3 regions of the Rummeliibacillus sp. JY-2-4R genome follow, and region 2 is predicted to be linked to each of the others. Evidence: riboswitches for the same ligand, from Rfam matches in the RefSeq annotation. Region 2 holds a riboswitch; each other region holds the start of a gene.
What was found. A riboswitch is a leader RNA that binds a small molecule or an ion and turns the genes downstream of it on or off. The one in region 2 is predicted to bind thiamine pyrophosphate.
Positions count from the first base shown of each region.

Region 1: it holds a riboswitch for thiamine pyrophosphate, as region 2 does, so the genes downstream of both, tenA (thiaminase II) here and ACWV26_RS12410 (ABC transporter ATP-binding protein) in region 2, are expected to answer to the same signal.
Region 3: it holds a riboswitch for thiamine pyrophosphate, as region 2 does, so the genes downstream of both, ACWV26_RS02180 (ABC transporter substrate-binding protein) here and ACWV26_RS12410 (ABC transporter ATP-binding protein) in region 2, are expected to answer to the same signal.

Region 1 is NZ_CM132623.1:3,835,983-3,846,365, forward strand. It holds gene ACWV26_RS18825 (carbon starvation CstA family protein) at 1-1,505, opposite strand, end outside; gene ACWV26_RS18830 (MBL fold metallo-hydrolase) at 1,981-2,676, shown strand; gene ACWV26_RS18835 (TetR/AcrR family transcriptional regulator) at 2,704-3,279, shown strand; gene ACWV26_RS18840 (YrdB family protein) at 3,305-3,637, shown strand; gene thiE (thiamine phosphate synthase) at 3,725-4,348, opposite strand; gene thiD (bifunctional hydroxymethylpyrimidine kinase/phosphomethylpyrimidine kinase) at 4,335-5,159, opposite strand; gene thiM (hydroxyethylthiazole kinase) at 5,156-5,908, opposite strand; gene tenA (thiaminase II) at 5,895-6,578, opposite strand; TPP riboswitch at 6,642-6,739, opposite strand; TPP riboswitch at 6,794-6,892, opposite strand; gene ACWV26_RS18865 (VOC family protein) at 7,211-7,633, opposite strand; gene ACWV26_RS18870 (GNAT family N-acetyltransferase) at 8,069-8,575, opposite strand; gene ACWV26_RS18875 (NADPH-dependent FMN reductase) at 8,719-9,261, opposite strand; gene ACWV26_RS18880 (polysaccharide deacetylase family protein) at 9,382-10,140, opposite strand; gene ACWV26_RS18885 (cytochrome P450) at 10,344-10,383, shown strand, end outside.
Region 2 is NZ_CM132623.1:2,535,976-2,546,358, reverse strand. It holds gene ACWV26_RS12450 (TetR/AcrR family transcriptional regulator) at 1-86, opposite strand, end outside; gene ACWV26_RS12445 (NADPH:quinone oxidoreductase family protein) at 247-1,239, shown strand; gene ACWV26_RS12440 (hypothetical protein) at 1,289-1,510, opposite strand; gene ACWV26_RS12435 (N-acetyltransferase family protein) at 1,630-2,133, opposite strand; gene ACWV26_RS12430 (Lrp/AsnC family transcriptional regulator) at 2,323-2,811, shown strand; gene thiW (energy coupling factor transporter S component ThiW) at 2,829-3,323, opposite strand; gene ACWV26_RS12420 (ABC transporter substrate-binding protein) at 3,354-4,364, opposite strand; gene ACWV26_RS12415 (ABC transporter permease) at 4,423-5,190, opposite strand; gene ACWV26_RS12410 (ABC transporter ATP-binding protein) at 5,177-5,923, opposite strand; TPP riboswitch at 6,009-6,098, opposite strand; TPP riboswitch at 6,166-6,272, opposite strand; gene ACWV26_RS12405 (hypothetical protein) at 6,438-6,620, opposite strand; gene tlp (small acid-soluble spore protein Tlp) at 6,815-7,048, shown strand; gene ACWV26_RS12395 (spore protein Tlp) at 7,186-7,416, shown strand; partial or broken gene ACWV26_RS12390 (acetyl-CoA C-acyltransferase) at 7,473-7,855, shown strand; gene ACWV26_RS12385 (GlcG/HbpS family heme-binding protein) at 8,203-8,619, shown strand; gene ACWV26_RS12380 (LLM class flavin-dependent oxidoreductase) at 8,706-9,707, opposite strand; gene ACWV26_RS12375 (hypothetical protein) at 9,953-10,135, shown strand; gene ACWV26_RS12370 (hypothetical protein) at 10,260-10,383, opposite strand, start outside.
Region 3 is NZ_CM132623.1:434,193-444,575, reverse strand. It holds gene ACWV26_RS02200 (TatD family hydrolase) at 38-802, opposite strand; gene ACWV26_RS02195 (ABC transporter ATP-binding protein) at 805-1,548, opposite strand; gene ACWV26_RS02190 (ABC transporter permease) at 1,550-2,296, opposite strand; gene ACWV26_RS02185 (thiamine-binding protein) at 2,296-2,586, opposite strand; gene ACWV26_RS02180 (ABC transporter substrate-binding protein) at 2,601-3,605, opposite strand; TPP riboswitch at 3,749-3,858, opposite strand; gene ACWV26_RS02175 (hypothetical protein) at 3,928-4,692, opposite strand; gene ACWV26_RS02170 (hypothetical protein) at 5,277-6,065, opposite strand; gene ACWV26_RS02165 (IDEAL domain-containing protein) at 6,454-6,918, opposite strand; gene ACWV26_RS02160 (hypothetical protein) at 7,133-8,704, shown strand; gene ACWV26_RS02155 (DEAD/DEAH box helicase) at 8,701-10,383, shown strand, end outside.

The sequences.
Region 1 (10,383 bases), 1.3 Mb from region 2:
ATGGTTGCCATTAGCTGATTGGATACACCAAATAATACCCAAATTGAGCTAATATCGCCAGAGTACAATAAATACCCCCATATGAAACAAGCAAGAGCACTTGCAAATATTGAACCAGGTAACCAATCAACTCGTTTTAAAGGTTTATATACATCGCCAAAGAAATCTTGGATTAAATAACGTGCTACACGTGTTCCTGCATCAATTGCAGTTAAGATGAACACGGCTTCGAACATTATAACGAATTGATAGAAATATGCTGCCATGTCATAGAACCATGGAATCTTTGCAAAAATATAACTCATTCCGACAGCTAGTGTTACAGCTCCTCCTGTACGTCCTTCTAAATCCATTCCGATCTCCTGAGAAAGTTCAGGTAGATGTACAGTTTGCATTCCTAATGTTTTGAATACTTCTGGGCTTGAATTAATAGCAAAGTAATCACCAGGCATTAATGCTGTTGCAGCAATCAATGCCATAATCCCCACTAAACATTCAACAAGCATCGCACCAAAACCTATTGCTCGTATATCTTCCCATTTATTAATCATCTTTGGTGTTGTACCAGACCCTACAAATGCATGGAATCCTGAAATTGCACCACAAGCAATTGTGATGGATACGAATGGCCATACAGGACCCGCAATTACTGGTCCGCCACCATGGATAAATGGAGTAAATGCTGGGAATTGAATAATTGGATTGACAAAGAATACACCTATAATTAATGCAATAAATACACCAATTTTCATGAAACTACTTAAATAATCACGTGGCGCTAATAATAACCACACTGGTAATGCTGCTGCAAAGAATGCATATATAGGTAAAATAATAGCCAGAGTCTTAATATCAAAATTCAAAAATTCCCCTAATACAGTATCTTTTATATAAGGTCCCATAAATACGCCAACCATTAATAATATAAATCCTAATGTAGAAGTGGCAACTAGATTGCCAGTCTTTTTATAAGCAATACCTACAAGCATTGCAATTGGAATGGTAATTGCAACGGCAAAAGTTCCCCAAGGATTATGCACAAGTGCATTTAAAACAACCATCGACAAACCAGCCATTGTAATCGTAATAATAAATAACATCGCTAAACCAGTACAAAAACCAGCCACAGGTCCAAGTTCATCTTTTGCTACTTCTGATAAAGATTTCCCCTTTTTCTTCATAGAAGCAAATAAAACAACAGCATCATGGACTGCTCCCCCAATGACAGCTCCGATCAATAACCACAATAATCCTGGCAAATAACCAAACTGCGCAGCTAGAATTGGACCAACTAGTGGACCTGCTGCAGCTATTGCAGCGAAATGATGCCCAAAGGTTACCCACTTATTAGTTGGAACATAGTCTTTACCATCTGCCAACTCATGTGCTGGTGTTGGTTTTGAATCATCAATTTTCAAAACCTTATTGGTAAAGAAATATCCATAAAGACGATATGCAATTACTAAAATACAAATAGAACCAATAACAACTGAAACCGCGTTCATTTTTTCATCTCCTTTTGACTCATGCAACATAATAATATGAATCTATACGTTCACTAATTATAAAAAGTTGAAAATATAGAATTTTTAGAATAAATCTATTATATAACAGTATAAAGTGATAGATAAAGAGTTTTTTATATTTTTTCAATTTTATTATTCAACATTAACATATCTGTATAATTGCTAAAAAGATATCGCAAAACATTATTTTTCACACATTTTTATTAATTATATATAGAAAAATAATATAAATTCCCTTAAAATGGCATGATAAACGGCGTCTCTTGTTATATTATCTGTATCACTTATCATTCCCTAGCTAATTTCTTTGGATAAAGTAAAACAAAATATCCCTAGTTATTTTGTAAAATTATTATTAATTAATCCCACTTAAGGTATCAACACTTTATGGAATAGCATAAACTAACGATATTAGTTAAGAAATGAATGCAATTAGTTTAGAAAGGAGTACAAAATGAAAATCACAAAAATTGGTTCTATCTATCAACTGTGCTTTATGCCGAGGCTTTTTCCTGTAAATTGTTACCTAATTGAAGAAAACGATCGTCTTACGCTAATCGATACGGCACTTTCCTTTAGTGCAAAAGGAATTATAAAGGCTGCCGCGCAGATAGGAAAACCTATCGCAAACATTGTTCTGACACATGCTCATGGTGATCATGTTGGTTCCTTGGATACGTTAAAGGCTTTACTACCAAATGTCACTGTAAGTATTTCGAAGCGTGATGCTCGATTGTTAAATGGAGATAAAACACTTTTGGATGGTGAACCAACTTCACCAATTCGAGGTGGCGTTCCAAAGAAAATTCAAACAAAACCTGATATATTGCTGAAAGACGGAAATCTTATAGGTTCACTTGAAGTTGTCACAGCCTCAGGACACACACCTGGTTCTATTGCGTTATTCGATACAAGATCTGGCAACTTAATTGCTGGTGATGCTTTTCAAGTTAGAGGTGGCATAGCCGTTTCAGGCGTTATTAAACCAACATTCCCATTTCCAGCCTTCGGAACTTGGAATAAAGAATTAGCAATTGAAAGCGCAGAAAAACTTCTAAGTCTAAATCCCAGTTTGTTAGCAGTTGGTCATGGAGATATGATTGAAAAACCTGTGCAGGTTATAAAACGCGCTATTATTGAAGCTTCTTAGGCTTGGAGGAAAGGAAGTTAAGCAAATATGGCCATTCGAAAGAAGTTGGATTTTAATGCGATTCTTCTAAAAACAACAGAACTAGTTGACGCAAAGGGGCTAGACAAATTATCTTTTAGTTTACTTGCCAAAGAACTACAGATTCGTCCACCTTCCTTATATAATCATGTCAATAGTCTTGCACAATTGAGACAGTCATTAGCTATTTGTGGTCTAAAAAAACTTTATGAATACATGACCCATGCAGCGATAGGAAAATCAGGCGATGAAGCCATTCGATCAATCAGTCATGCCCATGTTCAATTCGTTAGAAACCATCCAGGTCTTTACGAAGCAACAACGCGATTTCCAGATAAAGAAGATAAAGAATTGCAACATCAACAACAACTAATCGTAGAGCTTGTAACGAAAGTTTTAGCATTTTATAACTTACAAGAGGAAATGGAAATTCATACTGTAAGAGGATTACGCAGTATTCTTCATGGATTTACGTCAATTGAACAATCAGGTGGGTTTGAAATACCCTTAGATATTGACCAAAGCTTTACAATATTGATTGATACTTTTATAAAAGGAATACATTCTATTGCAAATGAAGGCTGAAGATTAAATAGAAAGAGGTCCAAAAATGTTTGAGATGATGAATATTGGATTACGCCTATTTATCGAACTATTTGGTCTTTTGATATATGGTTATTGGGGATTTCAAGTGGGAAATACAGCTATTCAAAAAAGTATATTTTGCATTTCAGTTCCACTAATGGTTGCAATAATTTGGGCTATGTTTGGTTCACCTAACGCAAGTTTCACGTTACCTATAGCAGCCCATTTCGTAGTAGAAATGATCATTTTCCTACTGCCTGTTGTGTTATTGATAAACGTTAATAAAGTCGTTCTAGCATATGTTTTCGGTGGAATTTTCATTGTAAATAAAATAGTTCTTCTCTATTATGGTTCATAAAATTATTGCCTTATATAAACAAAACAATAGATCAATACCACTTTCGGAGTTCTTACTCATAGAAAGTGGTATTGGTATTTATATAATTTAATTATTCAAAAAGGCTTGTATCGTTTTATTCCGATTTGTACTATGGCAGATAGCTGAAATTACAGCTACTCCATCAGCTCCAGCTTGTCGTACTTCTGGCACTGTTTGTTCTGTAATTCCACCGATTGCAACAATCGGAAATTCTGGATACATTACTCTTGCCTCGTGCAAAAAAGTTACGCCTGCAGGTTTCTTTGCATCAGTTTTAGATTTGGTTTCATAAATCGGGCCAATCCCAACATAATCTGCAAATCCTAAAACAGCTTGTTCTAATTCATCTTTTGTATGAACTGAAACGCCTACAATTTTGCCTTCAAATTTTGTACGTATCTTTTTGAGAGCAATATCGTCCTGTCCCACATGTACCCCGTCAGCGTTGATCTTCAAAGCAAGTTCTACATCATCATTTACAATAAAAGGAACACGATAGTGCTTACATAACATTTGGCAGGCTAATGCAAACTGCTCAAGTTCTTGCCCTTTTAATGCACCATCACCTTTTTCACGTAATTGGAAAAAGGTGATTCCTGCTTTAAGCGCTTCTTCTAACACATCGAGCGGACGATCAACGCAATTCTGCGTCCCCATTATAAAGTAAACCGATAAATCATTTCGATTCAACAACTATCACCTCACAAATTCCGTTTCCATTTTGATAGGCAAAGTGATTTGTTGGACCATGGCCATGACCAATGTTTAAAGGATTTTGAATAGCTAATTGCACAAACTTCTTTGCTTCAATAATTGCTTCACGGATAGTATAACCTCGTCCCAAAAATGCAGTAACAGCAGACGAAAATGTGCAGCCAGTTCCATGTGTATGTTTTGTATCAATGCGCTTTGTTGTCATGGAGAATGAAGTGCCATCTTGGAAGTAAACCGTATCAATTGCATCGATTCCTTCTAAATGTCCACCTTTCATCACAACACAAGCTACGCCCATATCAAGAATTACTTTAGCAGCGCGTTCTATATCGTCTGCTGATCTGATAGTAACTCCACTAATTTCCTCTGCCTCTGGAATATTTGGTGTAAGTACTGTGGCTAAAGGTAACAATGAAGATTTTAAAGCATTCACCGCTTCCGTTTGAAGAAGCGATGCACCACCTTTTGCAATCATGACTGGATCTATAACAAGCTGAATATCTTGATCCTTTAGGCTCTTTGCAACAGCTTCAATAATTTCTGAAGAAAAAAGCATCCCTGTTTTAACAGCTTTTACAGGTAAATCTTGTATTACCACTTCTATTTGCTGTTGAACAAATTCAGCAGATGTAGGGAAGATTCCTTCCACACCCAATGTATTTTGTGCTGTTAAGGCAGTGATTGCAGATGTACCAAAGACATCGAGCTCTTGAAATGTTTTTAAGTCCGCTTGAATTCCTGCGCCTCCACTACTATCTGATCCAGCTATAGTCATTACTATGTTCATCGTTGTTCACCTCTAGAAATATCATGTAATGCATTTAGAACTTCCACTTGGAAAGAGCCAAGTTGATTTGTTGTTGAGGCAAGCTCTGCAACAGTTTTATAGTCTTGCAAAACATCACGTAAAACAGTCAATGGATCACCCTCTACTGCTAATGCTCCACTACAAACAGCACTCAGCAAGCAGCCTGTTCCTGTTACTTGTGTCATTAACAAATTTCCTCCATCGACACTATACGTTTGCTCTCCATTCGTTAAAATATCTGAAGGACCCGTTACAATCACCATGCAATTAAACTTTTGCGCAACTTGTTTGGCTACCTTTTCAACATCGATTTCACCAATGCCGCTATCTACACCTTTCGCTTGCCATTTTACACCTGCAATACTTGCTAGTTCACCAGCATTACAACGGATTAAATTAAATTTCACTGTTTGCAGTAATTCCTGTACAGTTTGTTGCCTGTAAGTTGTAGCCCCTACGCCAACTGGATCAAGAACAACGGGTATTCTTTTCTCATTTGCTTTACGACCTGCAAGCAGCATCGCTTCCTTTGTACGTGAATTGATTGTTCCAATATTAAGTAATAATGCGGATGCGTTTGAAACCATTTCTTCTACTTCTGACGCTTCATCCGCCATTACAGGAGAAGCACCTATTGCAAGGAGGCCATTCGCTGTAAAATTTGCTACAACATAATTCGTAATACAATGAACAAGCGGGCTTGCCTTTCGAATTTTAGATATACTCATAATTTGCCACTTCACCTTTCCAATCTTCTAATGTCCAAGGCATCTCCCAAAACTTCCACTCATAATAGCAACTCTTTTTGAAGTGTGCTTTAAATAGCTGAACTTTTTCGGGTTGTTCTTCCGCAAAACGATTCATCATGGATTTTTGTAATTCGATTTTTTCTTCATAATCCGGGTTGCTATACATGGCAATCCATTCTTCATAAAGCTTGATACCAGGTTTTAGATCTTTGTACTTTTCTCCAATCTCTTGGTACAACCAAGGACATGGGAACATGGCTGCAAAGGCTTCCGCAACATCACCATTATAAGCTGCATTGTACATATGGCTTACATAGTTGTATGCGGCTGGTGCTGGTTCAAATATTTCAAGTTCATGTTCAGTAACACCAAGCTCTTTAAATACTGTACGATGTAATTCAAGCTCAGCTTCATTGATATAACGCGCGTTTTCTAGAAAATATGTCGTGTCTTCATTTGTATTAGCCTTTGATGCCGCAATAGCAAGCACTTTCGTATAATGCTTTAAATAAAAGGCATCTTGCATCATATAAAACTTAAATTTTTCAATTGGCAATGTACCCTCAACCAATCCTTTGACAAACGGATGTTCAAAGCTTCCTTCGAAGTATAAATCTGTCTCTTTTCTTACTTCCTCACAAAATGTCATTCTAAGTCCTCCTCGTGAATTACCGTAGAATGCAAAAAGTCTCTATGTATCGACATAGAGACTTTAAAGTTAGTCATTGCTCCCTACGTCAGTATTAACTGTCAGGTTCTAAGGGTCAGGTTTTACCTTCTCAACACAAAAGTGTCCCCCCGCATAAATATTTGGTTGGGTACAAAAAAGCTCGCTAAACTAAGCGAGCTACTGTACAAAAGTTACTATTTATGTACTTTGCTCCCTACGCCAGTGTTAACTGCCAGGTTCTAAGGGTCAGGTTTTACCTTCTCAACGCGATTCACGTTCCCCTGCAAATATTTAAGTTGGCTTTATCGTAGCATTTATCATGCAGCTACTCAAGGATAAATTTACCTTTTATCCCGCAGTAACGGGCAGTAAGATTCCCACCTTAAGGTTTAGAAATTTCAAAGAAGTGCAAGGTTGTGAAAAAACTGCCCGTAAAAGCCTGATTGGTAAGATACAGTGAAACTTACCGATGCGTTAGCAGAGGTCTAGTTGAACCAATCGGGTTCGTACTGTCGATTGATTGCAAGCGTACGCTTGTGATCTTAGCGACAGTAGAACGGGACTAACAATCAGTGGGAGTGAACCCCAATGATTGAAGTTTCATTTTCACTTTATTCTTCACCAATACCAGAGGTGTTCATCAAGACAATTCTCCATCCATCTGGGTCTTCAATTGTAACGCCGGATTCTTCCCAATAACCGTTCTCTGGTTTAACAGGACCATACCCCATATTTTTTAACCTATATGTGATTTGTTCAATTGTTTTATGGTCAGGAATATAGAAGACTAGCAGATTATCCTTTGTAGGAGCTGGACAGGGACTACCATCTCTATGTTGAGTGAATTCTAAATGATAGTCAAAGCCAGGAAGTCCAATCATTACCCCTGTATATCCCCTGTGCCCCTCAAATGAGCCGATATTTTTCAACCCTATTCCTTTGCAATAGAAATCCACTACTTTTTCAAGTTGATCGGTTGGGCGTGCAATTCTAATTTGTGCTACTTTCATTCCATTTGGCCAATTACTATCCATCCCTTCATCCCCTTGTCTCTCATCTATATTTTTAAAAATTTACCAATTAACTACTAAGCATTATAACAAAGGATGAATAGAAGTACCTTCAGCAATTAGGCTGATTCGAATACAAATCTAATATTCCACTTTGGAATCAAAATCCCTTTTTCAATAATATCTCTACAATCAAATTCTCTGTTATCCTCGTGTAAAGGAGCTGATTAAATGAGTAAATGGAATGCAGTTTTATATGATCAAAAACACGAGTTTGTTTCGAAATTTGGTGGCGGTTTAGTTGAAGTACTTGCACCCAAAAAGGAGAAACTATTTTAGATTTAGGCTGCGGGTAGATTGTGTAATAAAGCGTTTTTCTGCTGTTTCCCCAAAATTCTCTGTTTTAGCTGCCATTATAAAAGTTCTTAACCATTCAGTTTCCATAGACCCTCCTAGTATTTAAATACATTTATAGTAGAAAACCGTAGTATCTAAATTGCCATTAGCAGATTTTGCATACAAAGGAATTCTCCCTGCTTCCATAAAGCCTAAAGATTGATATAACTTATTTGAAGGATCTCCTTCTCTAGTATCGAGTAAGATAAGTGATCTATTTTCTAATTTTGCTTGTTTTTCTGCAATTTGCATAAGTTGACGCCCAATCCCTGATCTTCTGAACTGAGGATGGGTCATTAATTTTCCAATCTCTGCTCTGTGGGTGCCATTTTGTCTTGATTCTAAGAATAATTGAATGCTCCCTACAATTTGACCGTCCATTCGTGCAACAAATAATTTAACAGTCGAATTTAATACATTTTTCCAATAATAAACTGCATCTTCAAGTTTTAAAGGTGGTAAAAAACCGATTGATGCCCCTTCATCCACAACTTCCTTTAAAAGGCTTGAAAGTTCAATTATCTCTTTATCCATAAATTTCAATTCTTCTATTTCCACATAATTTTTCAAATGTGATCCTCCTTAAATTTTTATCATTTTATTTTACATACTATTCGGATAATTAGCATTAGAGAATGTTAAAGTTTATCATATAAAAAAGATGGCATTTCTACATTAGTAGAACACCATCTCTTCATAAAACTTATTTACTTTTAAAGATACATTCTCATCCATTCCATATAGTTACCAACTACGGATTCTAAGAATTTCACTGTACCTTCATCTGTTAAGTTTCCTTCAGCGTCAAATTTAGTATGAGCTGCTCCAACATATACTTCGTTTCCTTGTAGAACAGGTGAGCCAAGACCTTGTGCAAATAAAATATCGCGTAAATGCATTTGTGCTTTTACTGTTCCAAGAATGCCCATTGACGCACCCATAATCCAAGATGGTTTACCAATCATCACTTTATCTACACGTGATAACCAGTCAATTGCATTACCAAGGACGCCTGGGATAGATGAATTATATTCTGGTGTTACCCAAAGAACAGAATCAGCAGCTTTTACTTTTGCTTTAAAATCAAGTACAACTTGAGGTGCTTCATTTTCGATATCTTGGTTATACATTGGAAGTTCATTTAAACTTAAAATTTCTAAGTCAAATTTGTCTGCAAAATGTTTTTGAACAAACTTAGCTAACATCATATTATAAGACTCTTTGCGAATACTACCAACAATTGCAACTACTTTCATGGTATTGCCTCCTATACAAACTATTTCTATACAAGAATATTCGTAATTCGAGATAATTTCAACTAATTTGCATAATAAGGATGTACAATATGTAAACAGATAAGGATGAAATTCCCACCCTTATCTATTTTTACTTTCTTTAGTAATATGGTGATTTATATCCCCTTCATCTCCCATTAGCTCAGATATAGTGACAAATTTATACCCTTCTTCCTCTAGCTTAGGTAATATTTGTTCTAGCGCTTTAATGGTTTGTGAGCGATTACCGCCCCCATCATGAAAAAGAACTACATCTCCTGGTGATGCCCCGTCTAATACTTTTTTCGCAATCCTGTTAACTCCTGGGTTTTTCCAATCTTGTGTATCTAGATGCCACGACCATATAACGACTTTAAAACCATTTTTCTGCGCCGTGTTAATCATTTCATCTGTATAAATTCCACCAACAGGACGGAAAAGTGTCGGTGAAAATCCCGTAATGCCACTAATAATACTATTCGTTTTTTCAAGTTCTTCATCTAGTTTTGGTGATCTTGCCTTAAACATATGGGAATAAGTATGGTTTGCTAATTCGTGTCCCTCTTTATATTGACGTTTAATAATTTCAGGGTATTTTTCTGCGCTTTTACCTAATACAAAAAAGGTGGCTTTTGCATGGTATTTAGAAAGTAACTCTAAAATTTCGGGAGTGTATCTTGGATCTGGGCCATCGTCAAATGTTAAAGCAATTACTTTCTCTTCTGTTTGAATATCCCACAACACTTGACCCGTTTGCTCATAATATCTTCTACCCTTATCCGCTGCATAACTAAACCTTGCGCAAAATATGGAGATGACCAAAACGCTAACAGTCAAAATTATTATATTGTTTCGTTTCAAAATATCACCCCCATTTAATTTTTTTCAAAAGAACACTGTGACTTTAATATTTGCCGAACTAAACAAATTATGCCCTTAAAAGTATTTACATTTAATGCATTGGAAGTTTATTCAAAATGTAATTCTTACGTTTATTTATGAAGAAAAAGGTAAGAATTGATATTAAGTTGTATTTTGATTAAAACAGGAGATGAGAAAATCTAATGTCAAATATTAATCCAATACCTAAAGATGAAGGAATCG
Region 2 (10,383 bases):
ACATTATGGAAACCTTTATCTGAAACAGCTTGAAAGGCAGCTCTTAAAATTTGTTCGCGCCGTTTTTCAGCCTTATTATTATTCATTAAACTCACCGTCCATTATAATTAATATTATACACAAAATCGGGCACATATTTAGTACTATTTTATTCTGACCGGTCAAAATTATATTGACCGGTCAAATTTTTATTGTTATGATTGAGTTAATAATGAAATCTTATACAAATGTGAAGGGAGTTATATCATGAATAAAAAGTTTGATGCACTAGTTGTAGATAAAAAGAACGATCAATTTTCAGTAGGGGTTCAACAGCTTTCACTCCAAGATTTACCTGAGGGAGAGGTGTTGATTCGCGTTCAGTATTCCGGCGTCAATTATAAAGATAGTCTTGCAACGATTCCTGATGGCAATATTGTTAGCCACTACCCATTTGTTCCCGGAATTGACTTAGCAGGTGTAGTCGTTTCATCAGATGATCCTCGTTTTGTTGAAGGGGATGAGGTTATTGCTACTAGCTATGAGATTGGTGTATCACATTTCGGGGGTTATAGTGAATACGCTCGGATTCCTGCAAAATGGATTGTGCCGCTTCCAGAAGGCCTTACGATGAGAGAAGCAATGATTATCGGTACAGCTGGTTTTACTGCAGCATTATCCGTTCAACGCTTAGAGGATAACCAAATAACAAATGATTTAGGTCCAGTTCTAGTTACTGGTGCAACGGGTGGCGTAGGGAGCTTTGCAGTATCAATTCTATCCACATTAGGTTATCAAGTTGAAGGAAGTACAGGAAAAACTTCAGAAAACGAATACCTAAAAAAATTAGGTGCACAAAGTGTAGTTTCAAGAGAAGACGTTTATAATGGTAAAATTAAAGCACTAGGTAAACAAAAATGGGCAGCAGCTGTAGATCCTGTAGGTGGTGAAGTGCTTGCATCTGTGATTAGTCAAATACAATATGGCGGTTCTGTAGCGACTACGGGTTTAACTGCAGGCAATAAAGTACCGACAACCATTTTCCCGTTTATCTTAAGAGGAGTCAACTTACTAGGAATTGATTCAGTTTACTGCCCAATGGAAAAAAGGGTGGAAACGTGGAATCGTTTAGCAACTGATTTTAAACCTGCAAACTTAGAAGAATTTGTTTTACAAGAAGTTTCACTACAACAACTACCAGAAGTTCTATCAACTTTACTAAAAGGACAAGCTCGCGGAAGAATTCTTGTGAAATTGTAATAAAAAAGTGACGAGATCATCCAGATCTCGTCACTTTTTTATATAATATTTATCTTCTTTTCTTATTTCGGTCATCTTTAAATACCGGTATTTTTTTCTTAACTATTTCAAATACCACTTTAACATGAAAAATGTTTTCACCAATTATATTGACTTCTACAACTTTCCCTTTTCGCCCCTTAATTTTCACCGGTGTATCAACTGAGGGAACACTTTCTAAAATCTGACTTAAGACATTTGTTCTATTTTCAAAAAAATGAACATATTTCATCGGCTGCTGTCTCCTTATACATAAGATGTCATTTCACAAAAGGATAATGATTATAGTATGAAGGAGGCTATAAATTGAAAAGTTGTCCGAGTAATTTTATTTAAGTTAGATGAAGGGGATTAATCAATTTTTTTACCCATAATTATTAAATCTCTTTTCACTCCGTCCAATTCAGCTACTTCTGGTAAATGTGCCCACTTTTCAAATTGGAAGCTTGCAAATAAGCGAAGACTTGGTTCATTATGTGCAAAGATGAAACCTAACAAGCGATTGATTTTTAACCCTTTACATGCATCAATGGCATATTTCAAAGTAGTTTTTCCAAGACCTCTTCCTCTATAATCTTCATGCAAATAGATACTTAATTCTGCTGTTGAATCATAAGCAGGTCTACCGTAGAAAGATTGGAAGCTAATCCAGCCACAAATTTCACCTTGATCTTCTACAACGAATAAGGGTCTTTTGGATGGGGTATGTTGATGGAACCATTCCATTCGATCATCAATTGAAACAGGATCTGTATCAGCGGTTACCATTCTACTTGCAATAGTGGAATTGTAAATATTAACAATCTCCGGTAAATCTTCAATCATTGCATTTCTAAATGTAAAAGTATTGTTCATTATCATTACCCCTTACTTATATTCTTGTTAATTATTTTAGCTCTTTCCGCTTACATAATAAATAATATTTTGTATAATAAAAATAATTTGAAATAATGTTAAGCGAAATAAGGTTTTCGATACATTTCATTTAATAATTTACATTTATTTATGTGGTTTTTTGAAGAATAGAAAGAGGGAGGAAAAAGAGTGGAGTCAGTAACAAATAAAATTCTTGATGAGTTGGATATTCAAATCTTAAATAGCTTGCAAAAGGATGCGAGTATAAGTTATGCGGAGATAGCTAAACAAGTAAATTTGTCCCCTCCAGCAATTCATGCGCGGATTAAACGATTAGAAAAAGAAGGCTACATACAGCAGCAGGTTACAATCTTAAATCAAGAAAAACTAGGATTTGAGTTATTAACTTTCATTTTCATTAGTACAACGATTCATCAAGCTGAGCAGTTAGAAATATTGGAGACGGAGCTTTCATCCATCCCTGAAATTCTAGAATGCCATTGTTTAACAGGAGAACATGATTATCTCCTAAAGGTGGTCAATAGAGGTAGAAAGGAATTAGAAAGCTTTATCCGAAAACTCAACAAGCTTGGCATAACGCGTATCCAAACTAGTTTGGCTTTAAGAGAGGTCAAAAACTCTACCATTTTACCTATACTTGAAAACCATAATCTTTAGGAGATTGATTTTAAATATTAGTTAACTATATGAGAAAAAGCATTATTTTTTTGTAATACTTTCAATAATCCATAGCCCATTAAGGCACCAGTAAACGAACTAATGGCAAAAGCGGGGACGAGGCCAAATAATGTAGATGCTTTGCCTAAAAATAAAATGGCAATCGGATAAGTGGCCATAGCGCCTAGGATGCCAGTTCCAAAGATTTCACCTAGACCTGCAAACGCTAGTCTCTTTGTTTTTGTATAGAGTATCGCAGACAAACATGCTCCAATCATACTACCAGGATACGCAAACACAGTTCCTGTCCCCAGCATTATGCGTAAAGATGAGGACATAAAAGCTTGCAACACTGCGTACCAAGGTCCAAGAAGAACAGCTGATAAAATATTGGCAAAGTGTTGGATTGGAAAGACTTTAACAAATCCTAATGGAATATATACCATACTACTAGAGATAGTTGTGATAGCAGCAATAATGGCAGTGTAGGTAAGTTTTCTTGTTTTATTCATATTTTTCATTTAGACCAAGCCCCTCTGAAATTATTTTGATACGATATTATCAATTACTTCACTAGGTTTAACTTGTTTTTTAATAACCCCTCTTTGATAAAGCCAATCAGATGCTTTTTTCCAAGCTTCTTGGTCTTGATAGCCAAAAGGTACTCCTTTTTCTTCCATGAGAGGTAGAAGGATTTGTAAACTTTTTGTTTCAACTTCTTTATCTAAAGGAAAACTATCATTTTCATGATCTAGTAAAACTTGTAATCCTTCTTTTGGATTTTGTTTTACGTATTCTTGGCCTTTTGTTACAGCAGTCCAGAATCGCTTAATTGCATCTTTCTTTTCATGTAAAGTTTTTTCACCTGTTACTAGAATTAGTTCATAATTATCAGGTACGCCATAGTCACTGTTTTTGATGGTCATCATATCATAACCTTCTTTATTTAAAAGAACATATTCATGGTTAATATAGCCACCTGTAATCGCATCTACATGGTCTGTCGCAACTGATGAAATTAAATCCCAACCGACATCAGTCATTTTGACTTTGCTAAAATCCCCACCGTCTGCTTCAACCATTGTTTTGACAGTAGCTTCGCTTAATTCGCTTGATGAATAACCAACGTTTTTCCCTTCTAAATCCTTAGGTGATTTGATTCCTGCTGATTTTTTCATCATGAGTTGGTCTAGTGAATGTCTAACTAAAACAGCCACAGAAACGACTGGAATTCCTTCTGATTTTGATAAAATTGTTTGATTTTGATAACTAATAGCTAAATCGACTTTCCCAGTTGCAGCAAGTTTAATAGGATCATTGGTATCAGCGGGCATTTCGATTTTGACATTTAGGCCTTGGTCCTTAAAATAGCCTTTTTCTTGTGCTGCATAGATGGCAGAATGTACAGCATTTGGGTACCAGTCGAGCATGATGCTGATATTGTCTAATTTTTTCCCATTTTCATCAGTCGATTTTGATTGAGTTTTTCCACTACATCCTGCCATGAGGACGAGTAGTGATAGTAATAAAGAATATGTAATCCATTTTTTCATTTTGGAATGCTCCTATTTCTATTAGATTTGTATTTCACGGGATGAAGAAAATCTTACATTAGTGAAGGTTCACTTTATTGGTGATTCTTTTTTCAAACCAAGTGGCTAGTGCAAATAGTAAAATGCCTACGATAGTTAAGAGTGTGATCGCAGCAAAGACCCCTTCCGAGTTTAAATTTCCAGACATTCTTCGGCTATAATATCCTAAGCCTTGACTTGCTCCTAGCCATTCTCCAATGGTTGCCCCAACAAGTGCAAAAACAATGGCCATCTTAAATCCAGAAAAAAAAGAAGGTAGTGCCATTGGAATATGTAGCTTTTGAAAAACTTGAAAACGAGTAGCCCCCATTGAACGTAATAACTCGATATACTCCTGATTACATGACTTCAGTCCATCATAAGTACCTACGACAATTGGGAAGAAACAAATAAGGACTGTGACAGCAACTTTACTCCAGATGGAATACCCAAACCACAAAACAAAAATAGGGGAAATGGCAATAATCGGAATCATTTGCGAGATGACAACCGCAGGATATACAATTTTTTCAATAGTTTTTGAAAAGAACATGCTAACTGCAAGTATTACACCACCTATAACGGCTATTAAAAACCCAATGATAAACTCCAGCATAGTAGCACTTAAATGTTCAAAAATTAGCGGTTGCCAATTGTCTATTATCATTCTTAGTACCCCAGTTGGTGCAGGAATGATAAAGCTTGGGACGATTGTCAAACGTACAAGCAATTCAACAATCGCTAGTAGAATAATAGAAACAATGATAAATAAACTATAGGTTTGTAGAAAGTTCTTAATCTGTTTCATTGGCAATCTTTAACTCCAATTCTTGTCGTAATTCAATTATTTTTTGAGAATGTAACATTTTCGCAGCGCGAGGTCTCGGCAAATCAACAGAAATCTCTTCTATTTGAAAATTAGGATGAAGGAGTATGATGCGATCGCTTAAATAAATCGCTTCTTCCAAATCATGCGTAATAAAACATATTGTTTTCTTTAAATCTTGCCAAATCGATAAAAGCCATGTTTGCATTTCTTTTTTCGTTATACTATCTAGTGCACCAAATGGTTCATCTAATAATAGGATATTTTTTCCAGTTAATAATGCTCTTAGAAATGATGCTCGTTGTTTCATTCCACCGGATAGTTGTTTTGGTAGAGCATTTTCGTATTCTGATAATCCAACTCGTTTTAACCAAGTTCTCGCTTCATCTTTTGAAATGTTCAGGTCTTTTTGAATTTCGGACGCGATTAGGATGTTATCTAGGATTGTACGCCAAGGGAGTAGTAGATCCTTCTGTGGCATATAACCGACATCGCCAAGTGTTATGTACTTTTGATCAATTTGAATTTGTCCTTCAGAAGGAACTAGGAGGCCTGCGATAAGTCGTAAGATTGTACTTTTTCCAGTTCCACTTTTACCGATGATCGAGACAAATTCACCGTTTTGTACTTCCAGATTTAGATTTGAGATTACTTTGTTTTTTTGTTTTTGTTCGTTTGTGAAACTGTAGGAGACATCTTTGAGAATAAGTGTCATTTTGTTACTCCTTTCTTTTTTTAATGACTTAAAAAAACTGCTTTCTATTAAAGAAAGCAGTTTCAAAAGAATTACTCAGATAACAATATCTGTGAAACTACTTTCCTACGCTAGAATTGTCTAGTTCAGGTTCAAAGGGTACAATCTCAGCCTAATGGCGCCCCTAGTAGGTTGTTGTTATTCAATTTTGAAAATAAAAAAATCCCCACTAACAAAGTCAGTGGGGTATGTATAATAAATTCATTAAACATGTCTCACTTCCCTCCGCTAGTATAAACTAGATCAGGTTCAAAGGGTTTAGAACGATTGTTCAGTCTCAGTCCTCATCGGGACACCCCTAGTGGTGCTATTTAGTTTCCATTAATAGCTTATCATGTAATTTATTTTATGCAAGGGTTTTTATATCTGAAAGTTTGTTACCTTAATAGATTGTTGTTGGAAGAGATTTCAACATCTCTACGGAACAAAAATAAAGCCCTAATACATAATGTATTAAGGCTTAGCAATCAACAAGTCATTTATTTTTATTATGTGACTCTAGATTCTTGTAGCTTGAATTATTTTGGTTGTTAGCCTCGAATTCAGCACCAAATTCTTCATTTGAATTTTGGTTTTGGTTGTTCGTATTATTTTGGTTTGCAAAATCATTGCTTTTATGTGTTTTGTTTTTTTGATTATATCCACTACGTTTTGGCATGGTTAATCACCTCCCAGAAATTAATGTGCTCAATATGTAAAAGATTTATTCTTTAATAATTAGCACTTAGATAAATGGAGAAAAAGTACTGTATTTCTCTTATTATTTTCCACTACGGATAATTGAATAATGTAAACAAAATTAAACAAACTAACGTAGTAATTCAAAAAATCATTTTTTGGAGGTTTTTTATAATGAATCAACATACACCAAACCCAGATGACCGTTCTAACAATGTGGAGCGTTTAAAACAAATGGCTAAAAATACGAAGAAGAATATAAAAGAAGCGGAATTTAGTATGGAATTTGCAGGACCTGAAGAAGCTCAAAAAATTAAAGAAAAAAATGAACGTAGAAATCAAGCACTTGATGCATTTATTGCAGAAATGCATGATGAAGCAGAAGCACGAAAACGAGGACAACAATAATTTAGTTAAAGGCTGTGGCAAAAGGATGAATATCCAAAATTTTGTGCCACAGCTTTTTACTTTTTCTTTATTGTATAAAGTGTGCAATCCTTAACAAACTAATACAGTAATGAAAACATCGCAGGAGGACTCTTAAAATGAAAAAACCAAAAAATAAACAATCTAATAGTGCAGCACCAATCCAAAATATGATTGAAAATACAAGAAAGAATATGAGCGAAGCTGAAATCAGCATGGAATTTGCTGGTAAGGAAGAACTTGAGCATCTAGAAGAAAAGAATTACCGTCGACAACGAGAAATTCAAATAAAGGAAAAAGAAATTGCGGATAAGGCCGCAGAAAAGGCTTGGAGAGATAGCTTTAAATAGGGAATAGAAATAGAAGCTGTGATGGAAGTATATTATTCTTCACAGCTTTTTGAATTGGTAAGTCAAGCGGTATGGTTGATGGGACAGGTGCAATGATTGTTACTTCCGGTGATTATACAAAAGAAAACAATCTAAAACCTATTGCTCGCCTGAAATCATGGGGAATTGTCGGTGTAGAGCTAAAATATATGTGCACCGGATCAGTTCCTGCGATTCAAAATATTTGGCTTGTCAAAAGGAATTAGGATTTGATTTAGAAAAATGGAATGTGAATGGTGGTGCAGTTGCACTTGGACATCCCTTAGCTGCCAGTGACGTTAGAATATCACTAACATTATTATATGAATTAAGACGTAGAAAGGAAAAATATGGTGTGAGTGCAGTTTGTATTGGTGGTGGCCAAGGGATAGCTGCAGTGTGGGAAAATTTAGATTTCTGATGATATAAAAAAATGGAATTTCAGGAAATGCAAGAGTTTTTTTAAATTTCATATTAATAATAATTAAAAACTCAGCACCCTTCTTAAGAGAAGATTAGCTGAGTTTTAATTTTTTCGATAATGTGTTGAACCCTTCAGTAACAGTTAGTACATCAACATAGCCTTTGAAAATTCAATTTGTATATTGCATTATTGGTTATTTATTGAAGTCTTGTGTATTGCTTTTTTGTAAAGTAAGAAATTTTTACATTTTCAGTTAATTATTTATGTTAAAATTAAAAAAGTTCCATATATTCATTTAATTTAGGTGGATAGGGTAACTAATACATAAAAAAGAGGTAGATAATATGAATTTAGAATTAGCAAAAAAGTTGATTGCTGCTGCAGAAAGCGAAGCGGTAGCACGTGATTTAAAAATGGTCATTTCAATCGTAGATGAAGGAGGCAATTTAGTTGCAGTGCATCGCATGGATGATGCATGGATCGGTAGTGTTGACATTGCACAAGGAAAAGCATGGACAGCTGTTGCTTTCAAACTTGAAACAGAACTTTTAGAAGCTGCAACAATTCCTGGAGCAGAACTTTATGGCATCAACACTACAAATAATGGTAAAGTAGTTGTCTTCGGCGGTGGTATTCCATTGGTACAAGACGGTAAAGTAGTGGGTGCAATTGGTGTCAGTGGTAGCTCAGTTCCAAATGATGTTGCCGTTGCAAAAGCTGGGGCAAAAGCATTCGAACAAGAATTGGTAGTAAACGCATAATAATTTTGAATTTCTAGATTTTAATAAAACAGGCTCAAGGAAAATAACTTGAGCCTGTTTTGTCTTTTAATTGCATATATTAAGGATTAATCTTCATTAATAATTTCCTTCAATATTTCATAGGAGCGTTTTTGTTTTTCTATATCATAAATATACGAGACAACCATGATTTCCTGAACATCGTATTTTTCTTGGAATTCTGTCAGCTGATTCCGTACTGATTCTTTATCTCCTAAAAATGTAATACTTGATCTTGAGTTAAGCATTTCTTTTTCCGCAGCATTACAAATTTCATTGATATCATCTACAGGTGGTTGTAAAGGAGTATTAGTCCGTCTTATTATATTAAGGAAAAATTGTTCCATTGTTGTTGATAATTTTGCAGCCTCTTCATTTGTTTCGGCTGCAATCACATTTAAGCAAACCATCATATATGGACTGTCCAGATATTGAGATGGTTTGAAGTTTTGACGATAGATTGATATTGCCACTTCCATTTGTTGCGATGCAAAATGGGAAGCAAATACATAAGGTAACCCTAAATTTGCTGCTAAGTATGCGGAGTCGGTAGAAGAACCTAGAATATAAATTGGGATATTTGTTCCAACGCCTGGATAAGCCTTCACATAACTTTGTTGTTCGGCTGGACCAAAGTAGGTAAGTAGTGAACTTACATCATCAGGAAATGTATAGACCGAATCGTTTTTTGATCGTCTAAGCGCACTTGCAGTGAACATATCTGTACCAGGAGCACGGCCAAGGCCAAGGTCAAGACGATTAGGATAAATAGTTGCCATTGTACCGAATTGTTCTGCTACAACTAATGGCGAATGATTTGGTAACATAATACCACCTGACCCAACACGGATATGATTGGTATGTTCTAATGTATGTTTAATTAATATAGATGTAGCCGAACTTACTAAAGTTGAAGAATTATGATGTTCCGCAATCCAGTAACGAGTATACCCCATATTTTCTACAGACTGTGCAAGGTCAATCATTGAATCAATTGCTTGTTTCGCATTTTGTCCTTGACGGATAGGGGCAAGATTCAATACGGAAAGTGGTATATTGATATTTGCCATTTAATTTATCCCTCCATATTTAAAGTTTAGACTGCTTTATAAATATCTTATTTAGTTATGTTTTTATGCAAAACTCTAAGAATATTATTTTCGCTTATCGAAACAAAGGTATAATACCAAATTATTCTTGTCAACAAATTAACCTTTCTATTAAATTGAATTTTTTAGTAGTTTTAATGTTTAAGAGTCTATATAAAGTGGTATATGAAAAACAAGAAACAAAAATCTGATAAGGAGGAAATTATATGTCTGAAAAGACTAATATACCAAAATCACATGGCCGTTTTGACACTGCAGAAGATGGAGAAGAATTTGTCAATATAGAGGAAAAGCATGACCAAATACAAGACAAAAAGCAAGACGAAGAGAAGACTATGAAGGAGAAGAAAGAACAAGCAAATCAAGTAGCACGACAAAATTTAGAATAGAATAATTATTTGTTTTGGCGGTAAAATGTGATGTAAATCCTTTTTGCCGCTTTTCTTTCATGATTTTATACTAAAAGTAGCTGAAGAAAAAAGTTTGTTTTTCTCCAGCTACTTTTTTTACATATTATTTACTTTTGCGATCATTCGATTGTTTATTGATATCTGCGATAGCCTTTTCTCGCCATTCAGCTGCAAACTCTTCTTTATAATTATCAGGGCTATTACGTGGATCATTTGTAGTATTGCGA
Region 3 (10,383 bases), 1.9 Mb from region 2:
AACAGCACCCATCAAGGCACTGTCCTCTCAAATATCTCTATTCACCAATACGATAAAATCGCTTAGCATTCTCAAACAATTTACTTTCTACTATATTAATTGGTTCCTGTTTAATCTCTGCGATTTTACCGATTGTTTCTTTGATCATTTTTGGGTGCGTCATTTGTCCGGTGAAGGGTCCTTCAAACGGCCAAGGTCCATCTGTTTCAACCATTATTTGTTCAAGTGGATAGTGTGATACGAGTTGTTGGATTTCTTCTTCGTATAGGACATCCGGAGTGATGGAGATGTGATAGCCTTTTGCAATCATTCTGTCGACGGTTTGTGGATCTCCCTTGAACCAGTGGAAGTGAGCTGCCGTTACTTGATGTTTTTCTAGTAGATCACAGGCAATACGTGCGTCTTCGTAGACAGCGTGCAAAACGATGGGCAACTTGAGCTCAGCCGCTAGCGTGATGAATTTTTCCAATAACTCAATATAGGGTTCGTAGGAAACGCCTTTATTTAAATAATAAGGCAAACCGACTTCTCCGATTGCGATCATGGCATCTTTGTTTTCCCTAATCCAATCGAAAAGTATAGCCACCGCTACTTCGTCTGGCACGCTTTGTTCTGGATGGAAACCGAATGCCGGTAGTATTCGCCCATCCTTTTTGCAAAGTGCCAAATTCGCTTCACATGAATCTAAATCAGTTGAAACGGAAATCAGTTGTGTGATGTCATAATCTTGCATTTCTTTTAAAATCAGTTCTTGTTGTTCCTCATTGTATTGGTCGAAGTGTATATGTGCATCGACAATCATAGTTATCCCTCTTCCAATTCATCTTTTAGTAGTTCGAAAATCTCTTTCTTCATGCGGAAAAATTCACCGTCATTTAGAAGGCCTTCTTCTCTTGGTCTTGCGAATGGTACGATAATTTCCTTTTTTACCTTTGTTGGTCGCTTGGTTAGAATATAAATTCGATCTGCTAAAAACAGCGCTTCTTCAATGCTGTGAGTGACGAATAGAATAGATTTTCTGTTTTCTTCCCATACAGAGAGCAGCCATTTTTGCATATTGATTCTCGTGAACTCATCTAGGCTTGAGAAAGGTTCATCAAGGCATAGAAGATTTTGTTTGCTTAACATTGCTCGGATAAAGGCAACACGTTGTTTCATGCCACCTGAAAGCTCGTTTGGATAAGCATTTTCAAATTCCTGCAGGCCAACTTTTGCTAGCCAATCTCTTGCTTCTTCTTTATTTGCCTTTCCTGAAAGTTCTTGTACAAGCACTACATTTTCAAGCACCGTTCTCCATGGGAAAAGGGATGATTGTTGTGGCATGTAGCCGATTAGCCCACGCTTGCCGTGAATTTTTCGATTATTTAAGGTAATCGTTCCTTCATCAGGCTCTATAATGCCGCCAATCAGGTTGAAAATCGTACTTTTCCCGCTTCCTGAAGGGCCAAGCAGCGCAACGAATTCTCCCTCTTTTACATGGAGTTCGATGTCCTGCAAGACTTCTGTATCAGCAAAGCGCTTCTTTACATGTTCCATATTTAATAACATTTTATTCCCTGCCTTTTATGAACATCTTTTCCATTAGGCGAATGAGGCCAAATAAAAGTACGCTTAAAAGCATGATTGTGAAGATAGCGACAAATACGCGATCTGTACGAAATGATGCTTGCGATAACGTCATATACACGCCAATTCCTTGTTTTGCCCCTAGCCATTCTGCAATGACCGCTCCCATCACACTGTAGGTCGCTGAAATTTTCAACCCTGAGAATAATGATGGTAATGCATTAGGCAATTCCAGTTTCCAAAACAGTTGCGTCTTGGATGCACCCGCCATTTGCATATAATATTTAAGCTCAGGTGCCGTGTTTTTAAAGCCATCAAGTGCTGCAACAACAATTGGGAAGAAACAAACAAGTCCTATGACAATAAGTTTTGGCATCATACCAAAACCAAACCAAATAATGAGCAATGGTGCGAGTACAATAATTGGAATGTTTTGCGATAGTATGAGCAATGGGTACGTCATCTTTTGGACTATCGGTAAAATATGTAGAATTACAGCAATTGCGAATCCAACTACACTCCCAATGACAAGGCCAAGTATGGATAGTTTTGTCGTTGCGAGAATATCTACTGAAAAAGTTGGAATCACGTTGAAGCCTTCTGCAAAAATTTTAGATGGTGCCGGCAATAACCATGCGGGTGTGTCTGTTATTCTTACGATGATTTCCCATAAAGCTAAAAGAAAGAGGAGCAGAAAAATTGCCCCTCCATTGTTCCGTAGCCATTTCATTAGCGATATTTCTCCGTAAGTGTATCCATTGTTATGCCAGATGGTTGGTACAGGATTTTTACTTGTGTAATAACGTTGACACATCCCAATTCAATCATTTTTTCATTCATCTTCGTGATGATGCTCATTATTTCGGTCATTTCACCTTCCATTGTTGTTTCTAGAGGGTGTACTTCGTATTTTACGCCGGATTCATCGATGATTTTGATTGCTGCATCAACAAAAGGAATGACGTCTTCGTACTTTTTAGTTTTTGGTATGATTTGAACACTAATTAAAGAATTGGCCATTTTAAATTCCTCCATTATTTTGGTAAAAATTCATTGGTGAATGCTTTTTTGGCATCGAATTTACCTTCTAATAAACCTCTGTCACTCATCCAATTTGCGTAGTTTTCCCATACTTCAAGTTTTTGCTCGCCCCATTGTTTTGCATCGTCTTGATATTTGTCAGCAAGCCATTCTTGACTTTTCTTCACAAGTTTCGGATTTAAATCTGGTGCTGCTTTCACTAAGATATCAGCTGCTTTGTCTGGATTTTTAATCGCATATTCGTATCCTTGTGAAGCTGCTTTGACAAATGCTTTTACTGTATCTGGGGCGTTTTGAATCATTTTTTCATTTGTTGCTAAAACCGGTGTGTAGTAATCCAATTTTTTACTATAGTCTGTTAAATAAATCATGTTTAATTTTTCGCCACGAAGTTCTGCTTCAATGCCTGTCCATCCATAATAAATCCAAGCAAAGTCTACATCTTTTTTAACCATTGTGAAGAAATCTGCGTCGCCAGCATTGATAATATCAACTTTTTTGACATCTGCATTTTCCTTTTTCATCAATGAATCGATGACGGCTTTTTCAACAGGTGAACCCCATCCGCCATATGTTTTACCTTCAAAGTCTTTAGGTGATTTAATATTTTTGGCAACAGGTGAAGCGAAGCCAGAGGTATTGTGTTGGATTACGGCCGCAATTGATACGAGCGGAACCCCTTGTACGCGAGCTTGTGTAATGCCTTCTTGGTAACTAACACCAAAATCAGCCTTACCTGTTGCGATTAATTGATCTGCTCCTGTATCACCAGGTTGAATTATATCAACGTCTAATCCTTGTTTTTTAAAGTATCCTTCTTCTTTTGCCACATATAAACCCGTGTGGTTAGTATTTGGTGTCCAGTCTAAAACGACTGTTACTTTCTTTAGTTCTTTCTTAGAATCAGTTGCTTTTTCTTTTGTACTATTAGAACTCTTCGATGAACAGCCTGCCAGTACAAGTATGGCAACTAATAGAAATGCATATAACTTTTTCATCATTCTTGCCCCCATTATTTTTTGACACGTTCTATGAATTGTCATAGAACCGTTTTCCCGAGTCATATAAAGAAAAAAGAAAACGCCCGGAACCATTCCGGACGTTAACATTCATTCTAAAAGTCGTTGTTTTACATTTACTTTGATTTTTAGGTGATGTTCCCTCCGCTGGTGTTAGCCAGATCAGGTTCTAAGGGTCAGTACCTATTGGATACATTCTCAGCTGGCATTACCAGCTCCCCCACATTCTTCATTCACTTGAACTCTTAAATCTATTATACCAAACAGTCGAAAAATGGGAAGAAAATTGATAGGGCTTTTTTCATGAGGACCCCATTTGCGTTTGCTTACTTATGATTTCATTCTTCAATTCCATCATTTTTTCTTTTGATGGATATGGATCTGAAAACGTTAAGGCATTTTCTATCGAAATGAGTGCTTCATCGAACTCTTTTGCCTTAAACTGCGCGTCCGCTAAATAGTACCAGTAGTAAGGAAAGTTGTCTGTCTGTAATAATTGCTTGTAATTCGTCGCAATTCGCTTGAAATAACTTGGATAAAAATCATTCGCTTTCATAAGTCCTCTCACATTATGATAACGATACACATTAATATTAAAGGCTTCCCCTATATCATGAATCCAAACAGCCAATTCATATTGACCGTCCTTCCCGTATCTACCATAAATATCTTCCGCATATAACTTACTATATTCCACACTATCTGTTAGTAGATTCTTAAATCCATGGGTATACCATTGCAGTAAAAACAACTGTGATCGCATTTCTCCTACTTGCCAGCCAACAACCAATGTATTGACTCCGCGGTTCGTAAGTGGAACAACCATTAGATCTGTTATCGCGTATCCCTTCCCTTTAATCTCTACAATTGGATACCATTGATTGTAGTATTTCTTAAATAGTAGAAGGAAATTTTCTCCTCGATATTGATAAGCAACTATTAATTCCTTTACTCGATCTCCATCTATATCTGCCAATAAAATCGCCGGTCTATTGGCATTTCGCAATTCCAGAACTGTTGCTGACGGTGGCAAGGTGTCTCTCAACCAATCTTCGCTTTCGCTCATTCTCATCCACCCCTTTTATCTAATGTATGCGCAAAAGGAGAAGATGCTTGGGAGTGGGTGATTTCACTTGCGATTAGAGCTGGTTTCTTGCCTATTTTGGTCGGGCTATTCGTTCATTGGATCAGCCATATTCTCTTAGTACTGCTATTCTCTATTTGGTGGGCATCCTATTTACTCATTTTCATTGCCAATTCGCTCTTTTCACCATCCAATTCGCTCTTTTGGCGTTTCTATTCGCCCTTTCCTAGTTCCCATTCGCTCATTTGACCCGTCTATTCGCTATTTTCTAAATTACAGTTACGTTCTAAACACTTTAAGTCACCACTAACGAACGATCTCCGCTGAACACTTAATTAAACCACTGATTACTCATTTTCATTGCCAATTCGCTCTTTTCACCATCCAATTCGCTCTTTTGGCGTTTCTATTCGCCCTTTCCGCCGGCCAATTCGCTCATTCGACCCGTCTATTCGCTATTTTCTCAATTACAGTCACGTTCCAAACACTTTAAGTCACCACTAACGAACGATCTCTTGCTGAATACTTAATTAACCCCCTGATTGCTCGCTTGGCGGTGGCAGTAATTATCTATGTTGACTTCTCTTTTGTGCCGCGGATGATAGGTTTGAGTAGAGACGTTGAATTATTTCATTTTTCAATTCCAACATTTTTTCTTTAGATGGATAGGGGTCTGGAAATGTTAAGGCCCTATTGATGGATTGAAGTGCTTGGTCTAGTTCACCGGCCTTCATTTGAGCATCTGCTAAGTAGTACCAGTAAAACGAGTAATCATCTTTTTGTAATTGCTTTTTATAAAAAGCTGCTACTTTTTTGAAATAATATGGATAAGCATCTTTTGCAACCGACCACACTAAACCGTTAAGTCGGTAAACCTGTACTTTGTAGGCCTCCCCTGTATCGTGTACCCAGACTGCCATTTCAAACTGGCCATCGCGACCATATTTTCCTGGCATGTCTTCCACTTCTAACTTACTGTACACAATATTATTTGTCGGCAGATGGACAAATTGATGATTCATCCATTGCAATAAATCCAGTTTCGACCAAATGCTCCCAATTCGCCAACCGACTATCAACGTGTTAACGCCGGGCCTTGTAAGAGGGACCGCCTGTAAATCAGTTATGCCATATCCTGCTCCTTTACTATTTAAAATCGGTATCCAATTTCCGTGCGACCATTTCAATATCATTAGGTAATTTTCATTTTGATAGTGATAAGCAATGATTAGCTCATTGATCCAATCTCCGTCTAAATCTGCTAATAAAATTGCAGGTCCTTTATTTGGTAGTACTAATAGCTTTGCGTTTATAGGCAAATACTGCATAACTGAATACACGTTTTCGCTCATCATTCACCAACCTTTTCGTTAAGGTTCCCTTTGGTCGTGGCAAATAGGCCTCTCTTTCGTGCTTTGGCTTTAAAGTCTTTATCCTTCGTTCCAACTAACTAATCCACGGTTTCATTGGTTTATCCACGCTGATAATAATTTAAGTCCTCTCTAGAACGATTCAAGCAAATATGCTCTCTTTTAAATTCAAAATTTTAGATTAAATTTTCATAAATAAGGGTACATTTCAAAGTATTGAGCATATTATTTTTATTGTGTGCTAATTCTTTGTCACTTTTAATATATGGGGATGTATTTTTTAGGGGAATGTTTTCTGAATGGAAATTTAGAAATCAAAAAGCACCTAGTCAGTTTAACGAATGAGTAGGTGCTTTCTATGGGAATTGCTTATTCAACTCTTTTTGTCCTCCGTAGTTTTTAAGTCTTTAGCTAGTTGATGGAATAGTTCTTTGTCGCCTGTAGCTAAGGCATGATCGATTAGGCGCAAGCGGTTGCAATCTTCCAGTTCTTCAATTAGAACGTCGATTTCTGATGGCGCGTTTAAGAGTTGCACACCTCTTTTCAGTTCAAGTTCATCTAGTATGAGTTCAAGATGGTCATTAATATTCGAAACAAGTAATAATTGATATAAAGGTAAACGTATAAACCTGCTTCCTTTTTGGAATACGAAGACTTCTGATAGGTTTTCAATTTTCAACGAAGTTAAGTTAATCACAATTTCTTTTCCTTCTACAGGGATGAAATGGAATAGCTCTTCATCCTTTACAATGGAGAAGTATTGGTACGCAAACACCATTTTCAAACGCGCTCCATCTCGTTTCGTGTAGAATGGTTCCATTCTTTTCACTTCTAACATGCAAAGCCCCTCCTTTGAAGGAATATTCTGATTATTAATATAATATCACGGAATACCTTTAAGTGACACAAAAATATTTCTCGTAAATACTGAACACTCCCTATCTTTAACCAATATATAATTGGACTTCTAACGAAATAATTCCTTTTGCATTTACGGATAGCCTTAAAAAGCTTTATAATGAAAGGAAAGTTTTTTTGCAGGAGCGAATGCTATGAATACGAATATTTCTGATATTGCCAAAAGTTACGAGGATTTTATTCGTAATCAAATGGCCCAAATTGGCTTAGATCTTGATGCTTCAAACGCTGAAGATGAAGAATTAATTCGACGCGCTGCATTTTTGGCCCGTCACAACTATGTGAAAGTTACATCTTTTAGTGAAGAACGTAATGTGATTTCGTTTGTTGTGCAAGATGCAACACCTACGAATGTTACATTTCATATAAATACTGATAGTTTAACTTGCGATTGTCCGAAAAATAAATGGTGTCGTCATAAGTTGGCGGCCCTATTCGTGTTATATCAATATATTGATTCCTTATCTTCCTTTCTTGATAATTTTCGTTCAAAAAAGACTTCACAATTAAAATTTTTGAAGGAAGAACGATCCCCTGAAGCTTGGTTACGACTTGTGCAAAATATCTATAAAGCAAATTTATATAATCAATCTTCTTTCAATCCATATTTAATTGAGAGTATTTTTGCAGATATGGAACGTCAAATTAATCAGCAAACACCACTTGAACGTGAGTGGCAAAGTTTGTATAAGTTATTTACACATATAGCGCTACTATCACATACTTGGAAGCATTTAGAACCAACTTCTGAATCATATAAAACGTATTACACCCAGTTTATAGAGCATGAATCCGAGAAAGTGAAGGAGCACATTCGAGTAACCTCTTCAAAATCTCGTCTTTTTGCGACGGATCCTTTTTATGATACTTTGCAAAAAATCGTCAACTATTTCCTTTTACACCAAACTGGTTATTTTGAACATAGGCTATATATATATACCTTATTCTGGGAATCCATGTTTAATGAGAAATCTCGACGAGAAACTGAACTAACTTCGATTAATAATGACCGTCATATTGCTGAAGACGTTAATCTTACCGGCATTGAATCGATGTTCTTTGTGATGTTAAAAAAATACGATCAGCTAGAACAATCGGTTGCAGGTATTAAAGAAGAAGACATGCTCATCTGGATGGATTTGGCACGATTTGCCGATCGAAATGAAGATGATCATGCCCTTTCAATGATTGTTCGAGCAATGCTACCCGTCTTGGATGGCTTTATCAATACTTGGTTAAATACTAGGTACCGTTCAGCCTTTGTTAGCGCTTTCAATAAACTATGTTCGAAAGTTAATCTTAATGACGAGGAAGCGGAAGTTTTGTTTTCATCCTCTGGTATGTATGGGATGCAACCTTATTCACTGTTTTTGATTGAACGTAGTCGCTTTAAAGAATGGACAGCACTACATCATCGTTTTCCATCGTCACTCGCTTACCTAGAGCTATGCGGCTTAAAAACGGTGTTAGAAGAGAAACCAGAGGCACTCCTTCCGTTGTATCATGTGCTAGCCACAAATGAGCTCAATCAAAAATCACGTCAACATTATAAACAAGCCGTTCGCGTGTGGAAAAAGATGAAGGCTGCAGCGAAAAAGAGTGGTAAAAATGAATTTTGGAATCAATACGTAGACCAAACTCGAAACCAATACAAACGACTTCGTGCATTACAAGAAGAAATGGAGAAAGGAAACTTGAAGCTATGACAATGAATGCAAAAGTGCCTGATACCTTTTTGAAAACAATCTTACTTGATATAGAAACTGAATCAGGACAATCTTTTTCTATACAGGCACATACTCAAAATGGTGAACTAATGCCCACAAGTGAATGGCTTTCTTTCCTATTCTTTCAATATGAACCAGCCTTTTATGGCCTAACAGCAAACCATTCAACAGATAAAATTATACTTACCCCACTTGAACTGGTGGAATTATTTTCAGATGAACAAAAACATCCATTTATCACATATGAAGGAATGGACGAAAAATCAACTGGCTACCTAAACGCTTCTTCAAATGCTTCAACTCACTGGTATAGTGAAGATTTGTGGAACCATATTTCGCTTGATGAAGACGGTTTTACGCTTGATTTACCAGTTGATGAGTTGTCCCAAAAGCTTTTGAATATGGCTTTAACACAAAAGTTAGTGGAAGTTGGTCTTACCGTCCATGATCTTCCATCCCTACTGCCATTCTTCCGTAATGGTGGGTGGCCAATTAAATCAAAAACTGTGGACGAAGAAATTTACGTAGGGTTACGTCTTCGCGAACCCGCTGAAAATAGCGAAGAATGGTTCCTCGAAACGGTGATTCGGAATAAGAAAAGTACGAACTATTGGGCTCCCCCAATGCGTAAGCGTGTACTACAAATTGAAAATGCATTACCTGGTAAATGGGCAGAGCATGCGACTGGCATCAAAGAGTTGCAACAGCAAATGGTAGAATTACTACACACACAAGATTATATGCAAGATGTGAATCCAAACAATTTCCTTTCACTTCAAATGAAGGATCCAGATGTACGTGAATTTTTGCGCTCAGATTTTGCGCGTCTACAAGCGCTCGGCTTTGAAATTGTTCTGCCAGCTTGGTTAAAAGATTTAAAAGACTCTCGTATCAAAGTTCGAGCAAGTGCAAGTACGTCGTCAACTTATAAATCTGCCGCTGGATTACAAGAAATCTTAACATTTGATTGGAAACTTTCTTTAAATGGGCAAGAGATTTCTATAGAAGAGTTCCAACAAATGGTTAATGATAACCGAGAATTTATCCGTGCAGGCACAGAATGGGTCCGCGTAGACGCAGCATGGATGCAAGAAATTCGTAAATTAATGGATCGAGCTGAGAATGAAAACTGGACAGTTCGAGATTTGTTGTTCCAGGAGTTGCCTGAAGAGCTATTGATTCCAGATGAGGATGATGATGAAGACCGAGATGATCCGTTCTTCCAATTTGAAATGCAAAAATCATTGCGTGATTATATGCAAAAATTGATTGATAAAAAAGGATTACCATCTGTTGAGCCTTCAGACCGCCTTCATGCTACGTTACGCCCTTATCAACAAGAGGGCTTTGAATGGCTTGTCTTTATGCGTGAACAAAACTTTGGCGCTTGTCTTGCGGATGATATGGGTCTTGGAAAAACGGTTCAGCTTATTTCTTACTTATTGAATATATATGACCAAAATCTTGATGCACCGCCTACTCTTATTATTTGTCCAACCTCCGTACTTGGAAACTGGCAAAAAGAATTAGAACGTTTTGCTCCTTCTTTAAAGGTGTATTTGCACTATGGAGCCAATCGTTTAAAAGACGAAGCGTTTATGACGTATATTGAAAAAGAAAAGCCTCAGGTGGTATTGTCCACATACGGTACGATTACT